2 regions of the Kribbella sp. VKM Ac-2571 genome follow, and region 2 is predicted to be linked to the other one. Evidence: predicted binding sites of a transcription regulator. Region 2 holds the regulator's gene; the other holds the start of a gene.
What was found. Region 2 encodes HrcA, which represses chaperone genes, less so after heat shock. Its sites were predicted from a motif close to TTGGCACTCGNNNNNNNCGAGTGCCAA; they were not measured.

Region 1: groL (chaperonin GroEL) is a predicted target of HrcA. The motif match lies at 2,993-3,019, and genes of this name have one in related genera.

The regions. Positions count from the first base shown of each region.
Region 1 is NZ_SNWS01000002.1:94,335-101,638, forward strand. Features, by position in the region: gene EV651_RS04410 (glycerophosphodiester phosphodiesterase) at 1-95, shown strand, start outside; gene EV651_RS04415 (PspC domain-containing protein) at 171-506, opposite strand; gene EV651_RS04420 (SigE family RNA polymerase sigma factor) at 637-1,128, shown strand; gene EV651_RS04425 (PASTA domain-containing protein) at 1,125-1,976, shown strand; gene EV651_RS04430 (MmcQ/YjbR family DNA-binding protein) at 2,013-2,348, shown strand; gene EV651_RS04435 (GNAT family N-acetyltransferase) at 2,396-2,968, opposite strand; gene groL (chaperonin GroEL) at 3,203-4,828, shown strand; gene EV651_RS04445 (glycoside hydrolase family 6 protein) at 5,003-5,953, opposite strand; gene EV651_RS04450 (N-acetyltransferase) at 6,196-7,128, shown strand; gene EV651_RS04455 (hypothetical protein) at 7,204-7,304, shown strand, end outside.
Region 2 is NZ_SNWS01000001.1:341,773-349,076, forward strand. Features, by position in the region: gene EV651_RS01685 (NCS1 family nucleobase:cation symporter-1) at 1-234, opposite strand, end outside; gene EV651_RS01690 (MBL fold metallo-hydrolase) at 326-1,096, opposite strand; gene EV651_RS01695 (EF-Tu/IF-2/RF-3 family GTPase) at 1,120-1,509, opposite strand; gene EV651_RS01700 (ThuA domain-containing protein) at 1,603-2,253, shown strand; gene EV651_RS01705 (Gfo/Idh/MocA family protein) at 2,262-3,353, shown strand; gene hrcA (heat-inducible transcriptional repressor HrcA) at 3,405-4,427, shown strand; gene dnaJ (molecular chaperone DnaJ) at 4,453-5,595, shown strand; gene EV651_RS01720 (16S rRNA (uracil(1498)-N(3))-methyltransferase) at 5,713-6,417, shown strand; gene EV651_RS01725 (nuclear transport factor 2 family protein) at 6,421-6,906, opposite strand; gene EV651_RS01730 (helix-turn-helix transcriptional regulator) at 6,972-7,301, shown strand.

The DNA.
Region 1 (7,304 bases), on a different contig from region 2:
TGGCCCGCTTCGCCGCCCTCGGCCTCCAGGGCATCTTCGCCGACCACCCGGACCAGGCAGTCGCAGCACTCCGCACATCGGTGCTGAACGTCTAGCAAGCGGCAGCGGGGTGCCCGCTGCTTGCGGTCACCCCGCTCGGGGAGCTGCGCCCGGTGTGGGCGCAGGGGCGGTCACGCCGCCGGGGGCTTGTTGTTGGTGTCGTCGTAGAGGCGGGAGGCGATGTCGTTCTCGGTGGTGTCCTGGTTGTGGTTGACCGACTGCTGGACGTTCTGCCAGACCGCCTTGCCGTCGGATTCCGGCATCACGATCCAGGCCACCGCGTAGCCGATCATTGCGGCGCCGCCGGTGATCAGGGTGAGGCCGACCCAGCCGAGGCGGACCAGGGTCACGTCGACGTTCAGGTAGTCGGCGATGCCGCCGGAGACGCCGGAGAGCATCCGCTGGTTGGCGGAACGACGGAGGACCTTGCCGGAGAGGTTCTGGAACGGTGCGTTGGAGTTCGTCATGGCTCTACTCTCCCGCTTCGGGGCCTTGCGCCACATCAGGATCGGTACCGACCGACCCCTGAGCCGACCCCGACGACTTTCGTGGAACCCACCGCGTCCCTCAGCCTGTCTCTAAGGGTGAGGAGGGGGTATGGACGAGTTCACCGAGTACGTGACCGCACGCTGGCCCACGCTGGTGCGGTCCGCGGTTCTGCTCGGCTGTACGCCGTCCGAAGCCGAGGACCTCGTCCAGTCCGCGCTGGAGCGCTGCCTGCTCAAGTGGAACCGGGTACGGGCAGCGGAGGACCGTGACGCGTACGTGCACCGCGTACTGGTCAACTGCTTCCGCTCCTCCCGCAGACGTCGCTGGCACGGTGAGCTGCCGTCCGCGTCGCTCCCGGAGTCCCCCGGTGGTGACCAGACGGCAGGGGTGGACGACACGGACGCCGTGATGCGCGCACTCGACCGCCTGCCGGGCGACCAGCGCACAGCAGTCGTACTGCGGTACTACGCGCACCTGAGCGAGCAGCAGATGGCGTCCGTACTGGGCGTCGCCCCGGGAACGATCAAGAGCCGACTGTCCCGCGCGGTGAAGGCCCTGGCACAGGACCCACACCTGGCAGAACTGCGAGAACCCCGATGACCGACCTGACCGAGCTCCTGGCACGCACCGCCGACCAGACACCCGTAGGCCCACCTCCACTGGACGCCCTCCACGCCGGAGCGACCCGCCGACGACGCCGCCGTACGGCGGGACTCACAGGCACTGCTGTGGTTGCTGTCGCGGCCGTGATCGGCGGGACCACCCTGCTGACCTCCCGCGACCAGACTGCCCCCGTAACGACCCCGACCCCAACCCCGAGCGCACCTGCGACCCGCCTGGTCGGCTTCGGCCACGCCGCCATCGCCGTCCCCGCAGACTGGCCGACCAACAAGAGCAGTTGCGGCACGCCGCATCAGGACACCCTCCTCCTCGACGACCCGAGCGAAATGCTGTTATGCATGGCGTACCGCCCTCCCGGGGTCGAGAGCGTGGCGGTGTACTACGGGCGCCCAAGAGTGGACTTCCACCCTGACGAGACGCTCGAGATCGACGGCGTACGCGCAGAGCGGCAGCGGACGAGCTGCTCGCCCTCCAACTACCCCAAGGCGAACGTCACGATGTGTGTCAGCACGGTGCGGATTCCGTCGCTCGACGTGTGGTTCCGCGCCGAGTCGTCGACGAGCGCCGGCGAAGTAGACCGGATGCTGAGCTGGATCCACATCGTGCCGAACCGGACAGGCGTGCCCAGCTACTGGTCGGCCGCCGTCGCGCCCCAGGGCGCCGTCTGGAAGAACTACGCGCCTCGGCTGGCGGCCGCCGGGCTGAAGGCGGAGTTCAAGCGGGTGAAGTCGCCAAGCTATCCATCCGGCACGATCCTGGGCGTCTCGCCGGCGCCCGGTGCGATGCTGCCCGTCGGGTCGACCGTGACCGTGACGGTCGCGCGCTGATTCGAACTGTCGGTGGGGCCGCCTAGCGTGTTGAGTATGGACGTGCAGGCGGTGGTGAAGGTGATGGCGGGGCTGCCGGGCGCCGAGGAGCAGGAAGGGTGGGCGGGGCAGCCGGTCTTCAAGGTCCGCAACAAGAGCTTCGCGTACCTGTCCGAGGACCATACCCGCCTGCACCTCAAGGCACTCCGCGAGGAGCAAGAGGCCCTCGTCGCCGAGAACCCCGAGGTCTACACGCCGTCCTGGGCAGGCGGCCGCTTCGCCTGGCTCCTCATCCAGGTAGACCTCGCCGACGAGGAAGAGCTCCGCGAACTGGTCACCGAGGCGTGGCGCCTCACCGCCCCGAAATACCTGATTGCCCAGCTAGACCACTGACCGCCGGTACGTCACCCGGCTCGCGTTTCCGGAGCAACCGGTCGACGTCAGGTTCGTGGTGAAGCTGTCGTCCGGACGAGGACCCAGTGCGAGCTGGTGCGGCTGACCTCGGTGAAGCCGGCGTCGAGGTAGATGGAGAGTGGCCCGCGGTACAGGTCGGCGGACGGGATGCGCTCGCCTGACCCGGTGTCGACGGCGCAGGCCTCGACCGTCGAGGCGCCGTGGGAGCGGGCGAGGTCGACGGCGCCGTGGACCAGTTCGCCGGCGATGCCCTGGCGGCGGTGGCCGACCGGTACGACGAAGCAGGTGATCACCCAGGCGTCCGGGTGGTCCGTGCGCCAGTTGGGCGAGGCGAGCACCCGCGGGTACGACGTACGCGGTCCGACAGCGCACCATCCGACCGGAGCGCTCCCGTCGTACGCGAGAACGCCGGGCGGTCGCTCGCCGTCGCAGACCTGACTCCTGAGGGCCTCGCGGTTGTTCTCCGGGCTGCTGCCGGACCACGCCTTGCCGCGGAGACGGAAGTACTGGCAGAAGCAGCGGGACGGGTCGCCGCGCTCGCCCATGACTGTCGCGACGTCGGGCCAGGAGTCCGGTCCGGCCGGGCGTACGTTCACCATAGGAGCACCGTAGCCCGGGGCTGGCTTGCACTCGGTTGGGTCGAGTGCTAATACTTGGTTAGCACTCCATGGGTGAGAGTGATAATGCTCGCGCCCGGTGGAGTGTGCAAGAAGACGGCCTCGATGAGGTGCCGGAGCGCGGCGGGACATGAGCGTCGCGGGTCGGTGCCGTCCGTCGCGGGCATCCCGGCCGGCTGAACCACCAATGACTCGACGCGGGAGGACTCGCGGAGAATGCCCAAGCTGATTGCTTTCGATGAAGAGGCGCGCCGCGGCCTCGAGCGGGGAATGAACACCCTCGCCGACGCCGTCAAGGTGACGCTCGGCCCGAAGGGCCGCAACGTCGTTCTGGAGAAGAAGTGGGGCGCCCCCACGATCACGAACGACGGCGTCTCCATCGCCAAGGAGATCGAGCTCGAGGACCCGTACGAGAAGATCGGGGCCGAGCTCGTCAAGGAAGTTGCCAAGAAGACCGACGACGTCGCGGGTGACGGTACGACCACCGCCACCGTGCTGGCTCAGGCCCTCGTCCGCGAGGGGCTGCGCAACGTCGCCGCCGGCGCCAACCCGATGAGCCTGAAGAAGGGCATCGAGAAGGCGACCGAGGCCGTCAGCGAGCAGCTGCTGGCGCTGGCCAAGCCGGTCGAGACCCGCGAGCAGATCGCGGCGACCGCGTCCATCTCGGCCGCGGACACCCAGGTCGGCTCGATCATCGCCGAGGCGATGGACAAGGTCGGCAAGGAAGGTGTCATCACCGTCGAGGAGAGCAACACCTTCGGCCTCGAGCTCGAGCTCACCGAGGGTATGCGCTTCGACAAGGGCTACATCTCGCCGTACTTCGTGACCGACACGGACCGGATGGAGGCCGTCCTCGACGACCCGTACATCCTGGTCGTGAACAGCAAGATCGGCAGCATCAAGGACCTCGTCCCGGTGCTGGAGAAGGTCATGCAGTCCGGCAAGCCGCTGGCGATCATCGCCGAGGACGTCGAGGGCGAGGCGCTGGCGACCCTGGTCGTGAACAAGATCAAGGGCACCTTCAAGGCCGTTGCCGTCAAGGCGCCGGGCTTCGGTGACCGTCGTAAGGCCATGCTGGGCGACATCGCCATCCTGACCGGCGGCGAGGTGATCTCCGAGGAGGTCGGCCTCAAGCTCGACTCGGTGGAGCTGGAGCTGCTCGGCAAGGCCCGCAAGATCGTCGTCACCAAGGACGAGACGACCATCGTCGAGGGCGAGGGTGACACGGACCAGATCACCGGCCGGGTCAACCAGATCCGCGCCGAGATCGAGAAGTCGGACTCCGACTACGACCGCGAGAAGCTGCAGGAGCGCCTGGCCAAGCTGGCCGGCGGTGTTGCGGTCATCAAGGTCGGCGCGGCCACCGAGGTCGAGCTGAAGGAGCGCAAGCACCGCATCGAGGACGCCGTTCGCAACGCGAAGGCGGCCGTCGAGGAGGGCATCGTCGCCGGCGGCGGCGTGGCCCTGCTGCAGGCGTCCGTGGTGGCGTTCGAGAAGCTGGAGCTCGACGGTGACGAGGCGACCGGTGCGGAGATCGTGCGCAAGGCCGTCGAGGCGCCGCTGAAGCAGATCGCCGTGAACGCCGGCCTCGAGGGCGGCGTCGTGGTGGAGAAGGTTCGCAACCTCGAGCCGGGTCACGGTCTGAACGCCGCGACCGGTGAGTACGTCGACCTGATCGCCACCGGCATCATCGACCCGGCCAAGGTGACGCGCTCGGCGCTGCAGAACGCGGCGTCCATCGCGGCCCTGTTCCTCACCACCGAGGCCGTCATCGCCGACAAGCCGGAGAAGGCAGCAGCCGCTCCGGGCGGCGCGCCCGACATGGGCGGCATGGACTTCTGATCCAGAAGTAGTCCAACAGCACACAGCAACACCAAAAGGTCCCGGGCCAACGCCCGGGACCTTTTGTGTTGTCGGGATGGTGCCGGCGGGTGTTGAACAGGAAGTGGTGCCTGGGCGGGGGTTATTACCTGTTCAACGGGCCCGGCGCGCGGGTCCTCGCCCGACTCGCGGCGGTCAGGTGCCGGTGATCAGGTGGTGGGCGAGGACGGGGGAGAAGGTGCGCGTTGGGAGGTCCGGCGTGAGGCCGCAGGGGCCGTCGGACTCGCCTGGTGTGCGGAGCCAGAGGTGGAGGTCCACGGGGGCGGGGGTGCGTGCGGGCGGAGTGCCGAGTTTGCGGGCGGGTGGGTTGCAGGAGCTGCCGTCGGAGCCGTTGCCGTTGCGGCTGGTGTCGATGACGTAGTGGGTGCCGCCGCCGAGGGCCTGCAGGATCTCGGCGCCGCGGGCCGCCGACTGCTCGGTGGTGAAGTAGTTCGCGGTGTTCAGGGCGAACCCGCGGACCTTGCCGATGTCCGCGAGCCGCAGCCTGCGCGCCATCTCCTTCGCGTCACCGGACGTCACGTTGCCGGCGTCGAGGTACGTCCACGTGTTCGGGTTCTTCGTCGCGAACACGCCGACGGCGTACTTCAGCAGTGCGATCCGTCCGTCCCACTCCGACGTCGGGTAGCAGTCGAGCCGCGCCAGCGCGTCCGGCTCGAGAACCACGACCGCCGGCCGCGTCCCGATCCCGTCCGACACAGCCGCGATCCAGGCCCGGTACGCCGCATCCGTCGCGGCCCCGCCACCGATCCCGCACTGGCGGCCCGGCAGGTTGTCCGTCACCAGCACCGGCAACTTGCCCGCTGTGTCCGCTGCCGTCGTGTACGCCGTGACGCCCGCCTTCACGTCTCCGCTCCAGGCCCCGACCCACCGCGCCGACGCCTGCGCGGCGATCTTCGTCGCGAGCTCGGTGTCCTCCGGATGCCGCCGTGCATAAGCGGCCGCGGGCGAGGCCGGGTCGACGTAGAACCCGGTGGTGAGCTTCAACGGATCGCCGGTCGCCTCGGCCAGCCCGGAATCGGGCCGGCCGAAGACAAGCAGCGCGGCGGTCAGCACAAGGAAGGCAACAACCGGACGCGTGGTCGGCATCGTGAAGGATCCTCCTGATCACTCAACGTGCCGACGACATTACTCGTAGCCAACTCAGCTGTCCTCGTCGACTGTGAATAACGGGTGGACTATGACCCCGCCGTACCCCTAATGTCCTCCCCGGCGAGAGATCCCGGAGCGGAAGGAGCGACCGATGAACACACTGACTTGTTTCCCGGCGTGTCCGGTCCGCTCGCACAGCTCGCACTGAGCGGAGTAGCGCGCCTCCTGCTGGAGGATCTGTGACCATCCGCAACACCGTCGAGGCAGACCTCGACACCATCCTTGCTCTGATCGAGCAGAAGTCCGTCAACACCGTCACCGTCGAGCGGTACCGCGAGTACGTTGCCCGCGGCTACTACAAGCACGACTGGAACTGGGTCGTCGAGGAGAACGGCACGATCCAGGCCCTCGTGATCTGGTGGGGCTTCCCGGGCGAGACCCACCCGTACAGCATCGACGGCCTGTACTACGCCGGTGACGGTGACCCGGTCCCCGTGTGGACGGAGCTGCTGAAGTACGCCGTTGCGTCCCGGCCGGCCGACGCCGAGCCGCCGGAGTACCACTTCTTCCTGGACAGCGACTGGCAGGACCACCCGGACGTCGTCGCGGCGCTGCAGGCTCGGAGCGAAGCGGCAGCCGCTGTCGGGATGACCGGGATCACCGATCGGCTGCGTTACGAGTGGAAGCCGACGTACGGGCTGCCGGAACGGTCCACCCGGTTGAAGTTCGAGCCGGCCGACGACGAGGCGTTCGTCGACGTGTTCATGCGGGTCAGCCAGGGCAGTCTGGACTCCGGGACCGCGCGGGAGATCGCGCGACTCGGCGCCGAGGCCGCGGCGCGGGAAGAGCTCGCGATCTACAAGTCGATGCCGGGCGACCGAGGCTGGTGGCGGCTCGCGTACGACGGTGACGGCGACCTGGTCGGGTTCGAGATCCCGTCGGCGAACGCGGGCGGGCCGGTCGTCGGCTACCTCGGAGTCGTGCCGGAGCACCGCGGGAAAGGGCTGAGCGACGACCTGCTGGCCGAGATCACGCACCAGTTGGCGGAGACCGGCGCCGAAGACATCCGGGCCGACACCGACTTCGGCAACGTCCCGATGGCGAAGTGTTTCGAGCGCCAGGGGTACCGGGTGTTCGCAGTCCGCCGGGTCCTCGCCTTCCCCGCGAACTGACGGCGAGCTAGAGACGCGCGCGCCCCGAATCCCTATGCTCCCTGACATGTCAGAGAGCTTCGGGGGAGCGGGGCGATGCGTGACATCGCTCTGATCCTGCACGTCCTGGCAGGAATCCTCGCTGTCCTGTTCGGACCGTTGGCGATCGTGCTCACGCTGCGCCGCCGCGGGCTGAA
Region 2 (7,304 bases):
CGCCTGCAGCCAGTTCATCCCGATCGCGACCAGGCCGGACGCGAGCAGGTAGCTGGGGATGTTGTGCGCCATCCCCATCCACAGCGCGGCGTAGTTGTACGTCGTCCAGGTGCGCTCGGGCAACCGCGTCGGCGCCAGCTCCGCGTTGGCGTACCGGCTGTCCGCCAGCGCATCAGGATCGGCTAGTTCGACGCGTCCGTCGGGGTGAACGGTTTGCTGGGTCAGTACAGCCATGAGTCCCACCCCATCCGGTCGGGCGATGTCCGTTCCGAACAAGTTGCGGGACGGGATGACGTCGTGTCAACGGACAATTACCCGAAAGGGGTTATCCCGGGCCGAGGAGCGGGAGGCTCGGGCGTTGCGGCGTACCGAGAGCTTGGTAGCCGCGGCGGATCGCGTCCTGGAGTTTGTCGACCGGCCACGGCCAGTCCTCGGTGTGCTCGAGCGCCTTGTCCAGAGGAGTGCCGGCGTGGTGCAGGGTCGAGATCGTGTTCGCGACCCTGCCCAGCTCGATCGCCTGGTCGGTGGCGAACTCGACGTCGACGACCGCGCCGTGGCCCGGCACGATCTTCGCGTCCGGGGTCATCATGCCGATCGCGCTCTGGATCGTGTCCGGCCATTCCAGCGGGAACGAGTCCTCGCCGTACGACGGCGGCGCCGACTCCTCGATCAGGTCGCCGAGGAAGAACACGTTCACGTCCGGTACGCCGACCACGGTGTCACCGGAGGTGTGCCCGTTGCCGACGTACAGCAGCTCGACGCGGCGGTCGCCGAGGTCGATGACCTTCGCGACCGCGAACGTCGTACCGGCGAGCTTCTCCTCGGCGGCGGCGTTCTCGTGCAGGTAGACCGTCGCGTCGGTGAAGACGCTGTTGCCGGCCACGTGGTCGAAGTGCGCGTGGGTGTTGACGACCCATTTGACCGGTGCGTCGGTGAGCTCGCGGATGTGCTCGCGCAGCTGCTCGGCCTCCTCGGGGGTGGCGCGCGTGTCGATCACCAGCGCGCCGTCGGCTCCGACGACGAGGCCGACGTTCAGGTCCCATTCGTCGTACCGGCGGACCCAGGTGCGATCGCCGATCTCGGCCCAAGCGCTCATGAGCTCGAGATTACTTGCCTCGATCACTTGCTCAGTACGTCGCCCCTGGCCACCTGGTGCTTCGCGAGGCCGCGGAGCAGCAGCCCGACGTTGTCGCCGGCCCTCGCGGTCTGCAGGGTCTTGCGGAACATCTCGACGCCGGTCACCTCGACCTGCAGGATCGGCTGCCCGGCCCGGCTCAGCAGCACCTGCTCGCCGACCGTCACCGTCCCGGCCTGCACCCGCCCGGTCACCACGGTGCCGCGACCGCTGATCGAGAACACATCCTCGACCGTCATCCCGAACGACCCCACCGGCAGGTTGTCCTGCGGCCGCGGCGGCCCGGGAAAACTGTTCGGCCGCGCATGCCCCCGCGCGAGCATCTCCTGCGGATCCATCGGATTGCTGCCCCGCCTCCAGAACTTCCAGCCCATCCTTCGAGAGTAGTAGTTGGCAAGCCCTCTCCTCGCGTCTTAAGGTCGCAAGTGTTCCGATCGGAACTCCGAAACTTTCGAAGGGTGGTCGGTGTGACGACACGACGTGCTGTGGTGGTGCTGGGTGGCTGGGAAGGGCACTCGCCGGTCGAGGCGACCGAGCTGTTCATCCCGTACCTGAAGGAGAACGGCTTCGAGGTGACGGTCTCCGACAGCACCGCGGCGTACCTCGAGCTGGACGGCGTCGATCTCGTGCTGCAGTGCGTGACGATGAGCGAGATCGAGGACGACCACTTCAAGGGCCTGGAGGCGGCGATCCGGCGCGGCACCGGGTTCGCCGGCTGGCACGGCGGGATCGCGGACTCGTTCCGCAAGAACGTGGACTACAGCTTCATCACCGGCGGGCAGTTCATCTCGCACCCGCACGGGTTCACCGACTACCGCGTCGAGGTGGTGCCCGAGCAGGCCGATCACCCGATCGTCGAGGGCATCACGCACTTCGACGTGCACACCGAGCAGTACTACATCCACTACGACCCGACGAACACCGTCCTTGCGACGACGACGTTCGAGTCGCACCCGGACTACCCGTGGATCGAGGGCGCCGTGATGCCGGCCGTGTGGACCCGCACCTGGGGCGCGGGCAAGGTCTTCGTCTGCACGGTCGGCCACAAGCTCGACGACCTGGAGAAGCCCGAGGTCCGCACGATCATCGAACGGGGGCTGCTGTGGGCGAGCAAGTGAGTGGGCCGGTGACACGCGTCGGCATCGTCGGCACCGGGGTCATCTCCGGCACGTACCTGGACCACCTCGGCAAACTCCCGGGCGTCGACGTCGTCGCGGTCGCCGACCTGGACCTGGCTCGTGCTCAAACGATTGCCGACAAGAACCCGGCGATCCGCGCGGTCTCGCCGGAGGACCTGTACGCCGCTGACGACATCGAGATTGTCGTCAATCTGACGATCCCGGCCGCCCATGCCGCTGTGCACCAGGCCGCGCTGGCAGCCGGAAAACACGTGTACGGCGAGAAGCCGTTGGCCATGGACCGCACCGAAGCGGAGCCGCTGCTGAAGTACGCCGCCGCCAACGATCTCCGGATCGGCTGCGCACCGGACACCGTGCTCGGCACCGGCACCCAGACGGCTCGTGCGGTGATCGACCGCGGTGACATCGGCACCCCGCACGCGGCGACCGCGTTCATGGTGACGCCCGGCCACGAGTTGTGGCACCCCGCGCCCGAGTTCTACTACCAGCCGGGCGGCGGACCGGTCCTCGACATGGGCCCGTACTACGTGACCAGCCTGGTCACGCTGCTCGGCCCGGTCGTCCGAGTCACCGCCCGCGCGGGCCAGTCGAAACAGCAGCGCAAGATCCACACCGGCCCGCGGGCCGGGACCGTGTTCGACGTGGAGGTGCCGACGCACGTCACCGGCGTGCTGGAGCACGAGTCGGGCGCGCTGACGACCGTGCTGATGTCGTTCGACGTGTGGGCCGGGCGGCTGCCGCGGATCGAGGTCCACGGAACCGAGGGCAGCCTGTCCGTGCCGGACCCGAACGGGTTCGACGGGGCCGTCGAGCTCGTGACTCCGGAGCAGCGCGAGTGGACCGAGGTATCGGTCGCCGGTGGGTACGCCGGAGCCGGGCGCGGGGTCGGTGTCGCGGACATGGCGCGGGCGTTGCGAACGGGCGAGCCGCACCGCGCCAGCGGGGAGCTGGCGTACCACGTGCTGGACGTACTCGAGTCGTTCATCGACTCCGCCGTGCAGGACCAGCCGCTGAACGTGAGCAGCGCTGTGGCGCGTCCCGCGCCCGTTCCGTTGGGAGCCTCGCCCGAGACCGCCTAGACTGGCACTCCGAACGATTGAGTGCCAAGACAGTCGGAGAGGGTGGTGCGCGTGCTCGACGAACGCAAGCTGGATGTGCTCCGCGCCATCGTCGAGGACTACGTGGCCACTCATGAGCCGGTCGGCTCGAAGACCTTGGTCGACCGGCACAACCTCGGCGTCTCCCCGGCCACCGTGCGTAACGACATGGCTGCGCTGGAGGAGGAGGGGTACATCACCCAGCCGCACACCAGCGCCGGCCGGATCCCGACCGACGCGGGCTACCGGCTGTTCGTCGACAAGCTGAGCACGGTCAAGACGCTGTCGACCGCCGAGAAGAAGGCGATCACGTCGTTCCTGGCCGGAGCGGTCGACCTGGACGACGTCGTCCGCCGTACCGTCCGGCTGCTCGCCCAGATCACCCGCCAGGTCGCCGTCGTGCAGTACCCGTCGCTGAACCGGTCGAGCGTCCGGCACATCGAGGTCGTCACGATGAGCCCCCGGCGGTTGCTGCTGGTGCTGATCACCAGCAACGGCCGGGTCGAGCAGCGGCTCGTCGAGCACCCGCACGACGTCGACGAGCAACTGATCGCGGACCTGCGGTCCCGGTTGAACACTGCGCTCGCCGGACAGCGGCTGACCGACGCGACGACGTCCCTGGCCGGTGTGCCGGAGCAGTTCGCGCCGGCCGACCGGTCACTGGTCGCGGCGATCGTCACCACCTTGCTGGAGGCGTTCACCGACGAGGTCGGCGAGCAGCGGATCGCCGTCGGCGGCGCGGCCAACCTGACCCGGTACGGCGACGACTTCGAGCGGAACGTGAAGCCGGTGCTGGAGGCCCTGGAGGAGCACGTCATCCTCCTCAAGCTGCTCGGTGAGGCGACCAACCCGCAGACGCTGACCGTTCGCATCGGTCACGAGAACCCGTTCGAGGAGCTGGCCACCACCTCAGTGGTCGCGACCGGGTACGGGTCGCAGTCCGAGGCGCTGGCCACGCTCGGCATCGTCGGCCCGACCCACATGGACTACCCGAGCACAATGGGTGCAGTGCGCGCCGTCGCCCGCTACGTCAGCCAGATCCTGGCCGACTCCTAACGAATACAACCCCCTGGTCTGGAGTATGAGCACCGATTACTACGCCGTCCTAGGTGTCAGCCGTGACGCTTCAGCGGACGAGATCAAGAAGGCGTACCGCAAGCTGGCACGCCAGTACCACCCGGACGTGAACGACTCCGAGGACGCGCACCAGAAGTTCCAGGAGATCGGGCGCGCGTTCCAGGTGCTCAGCGACCCGCAGAAGCGGCAGATGCACGACCTCGGCGGCGACCCGTTCGCCACCGCGGCCGGCGGACCGGGCGGCGCCGGCTTCGGCCAGGCGTTCACGTTCACCGACATCATGGACGCGTTCTTCGGCCAGACCGGCGGGGCCACCCGCGGGCCGCGGCCGCGGACCCGGCGCGGTCAGGACGCGCTGATCCCGCTGCGGATCGACCTGGCCGAGGCGGCGTTCGGCACGACGCGCGAGCTCAAGGTCGACACCGCCGTACTGTGCCCGACCTGTAGCGGCTCCGGCGCGGCGGCCGGGTCCGAGCCGGTCACCTGCGAGATCTGCCACGGGCGTGGCGAGGTCACGCACACGCAGCGGTCGTTCCTCGGCGAGGTGCGGACGATGCGGCCGTGCCCGAACTGCCGCGGCTACGGCACCACGATCCCGAGCCCGTGCGTCGAGTGCTCCGGCGACGGGCGCGTGCGCTCCCGCCGTACCGTCACCGTGAAGATCCCCGGCGGCGTCGACACCGGCACGCGGGTGCAGCTGTCCGGTCAGGGCGAGATCGGCCCCGGCGGTGGCCCGGCCGGTGACCTGTACGTCGAGATCGAGGTCGAGCCGCACGACATCTTCACCCGTAACGGCGACGACCTGCATTGCACGGTGACGCTGCCGATGACGGCGGCGGCGCTCGGAACGACGATCGACCTGCCGACGCTCGAGGGCGAGACGACACCGCTGGAGATCCGTCCCGGCACGCAGTCCGGTACGGCGATGACGTTGTCCGCACGCGGCGTACCGCGGCTGCGGCACGCCGGTCGTGGCGACCTCATCGTGCAGATCATCGTCGAGACGCCGACCAAGATCGACGACGCCCAGGCCGAGCTCCTCAGGCAGCTCGCGGCGGTCCGCGACGAGGAACGCCCGCAGGGCCAGGTCCAGGCCACCCACAAGAGCGTCTTCGGCCGCCTCCGCGACGCCTTCGGCACCCACTAGATGACACCGCAACACCCCGGGGACGCCTCACCTCCCCACCGCGTCTCAGCGGCGCTGGGACGTGTCGCCTCCCGCCGCTTCTCAACGGGCGGGAGGTGTTCGTAAGTGGGGGTCGCCGTGTTCTTTCACTCTGACCTCGACGAGGACGAGCTGGTGCTCGACGGAGCCGAGGGGCGGCATGCAGCCGTCGTACGGCGGATCGGGCCGGGGGAGCGCGTTCGGCTGACGGACGGGCGGGGGTCCTGGGCCGAAGGGGCCGTGGTTGCCGCGTCGAAGGCTGGGGTGACCGTGGCGGTGGACGAGCGGGGAGCCGTCGTTGCCGCCGATCCCCGCGTGGTTGTGGTGCAGGCAGTGCCGAAGGGCGAACGCGCCGAGTTGGCGGTGGAGATGCTGACCGAGGTCGGCGTCGACGTGATCGTGCCGTGGAACGCGGAGCGCAGTCAGTTCCGCGCGAACCCGGAACGGGTCGAGAAGACGCTCGCGAAGTGGCGGGCATGGGCGTTCGAAGCGAGCAAGCAGTCACGGCGGACCTGGTTCGCCGAGGTCGCCCCGATCGCCACCACGGCCGAGGTCGCCGAGTTGCTGGCAGGCGCGGCGCTCCCCGTCGTACTGCACGAAGAAGCCACCACCCCACTGGCGTCCCTCGAACCCCCCACCACCGGCGACATCGTCCTAGTCATCGGCCCCGAAGGCGGCATCGCCCCCACGGAGCTGAAGTCCTTCGCCACCGAGCCCGTCCGCCTAGGCGACACCGTCCTCCGCACCTCAACCGCCGGCGTCGCCGCAGCCGCCGCCCTCCTGGTCCCCACCCGCTGGGCCTGAGCCCTAACTGCGGATGGCGGACTGGTATCTCGCCAGTGCGTCGGCGTCGTCGATGCTGCCGTGGTGGTGGATCTGCTGCCACGTGCCGGCGTACCTGAAGATCCGTGTCGTGCGGATCCGCAGCGGCTGCTCACCGAGCTCCGGATGCCGGTATGTGCCGACCTCCCGCCCCGCGAACACGACCGAATCGCCGAGCCAGTACGTCGCAGCGTCGCCGAACGTCACCTGCACGTTCAAAGTCCCCGCAAACACTCGCGCGTACAGATCCCGCACCGCCTCCCGCGACCGCAGGATCCCGCCGATCGGGTTGTTCAGCTGCACCAGCTCGTCATCCGCCCACCCGGCGACCAGCGTCTCCAGGTCCTTGCTGTTCAAGGCGTAGTAGAACGTCTCGAGCGCCGCAAGCGCCCCGTCGCGCCCGGGCAGCCGCGCCTCCGCCACCCGCGCCTGTGCACCCGGCCCGAATCCGTAGTCGACCAGCTCGATCATTCGCAGCACCTCGCTAAGCTGTTAGACAGGAACCGAACACAACTGTACGACAAGGATCGAACACCATGTCCGTCGAGTCAGCTCGCGCACGTACGCTCAGCCATGTCGACCCGGCCGAGGTGCCGTTGCAGGCTGCGCTGGATGCGCTGGCGGACCCGGTGCGGCGCTCGATCCTGCGCGACCTGGCCGTCCACGACGACTGGACCCGCGCCTGCGGCACGTTCGACCTCCCGGTGAAGAAGGCCACCGCCAGCCACCACTTCGCCGTACTCCGCGCCGCCGGCCTGATCGAACAACGCGACGAAGGCGCCCGCCGCCTCAACCGCCTCCGCCGCGAAGAGTTCAACAGCGCTTTCCCCGGCCTCCTCGCGGCCACCATCGACCGCGAGGACTGACGA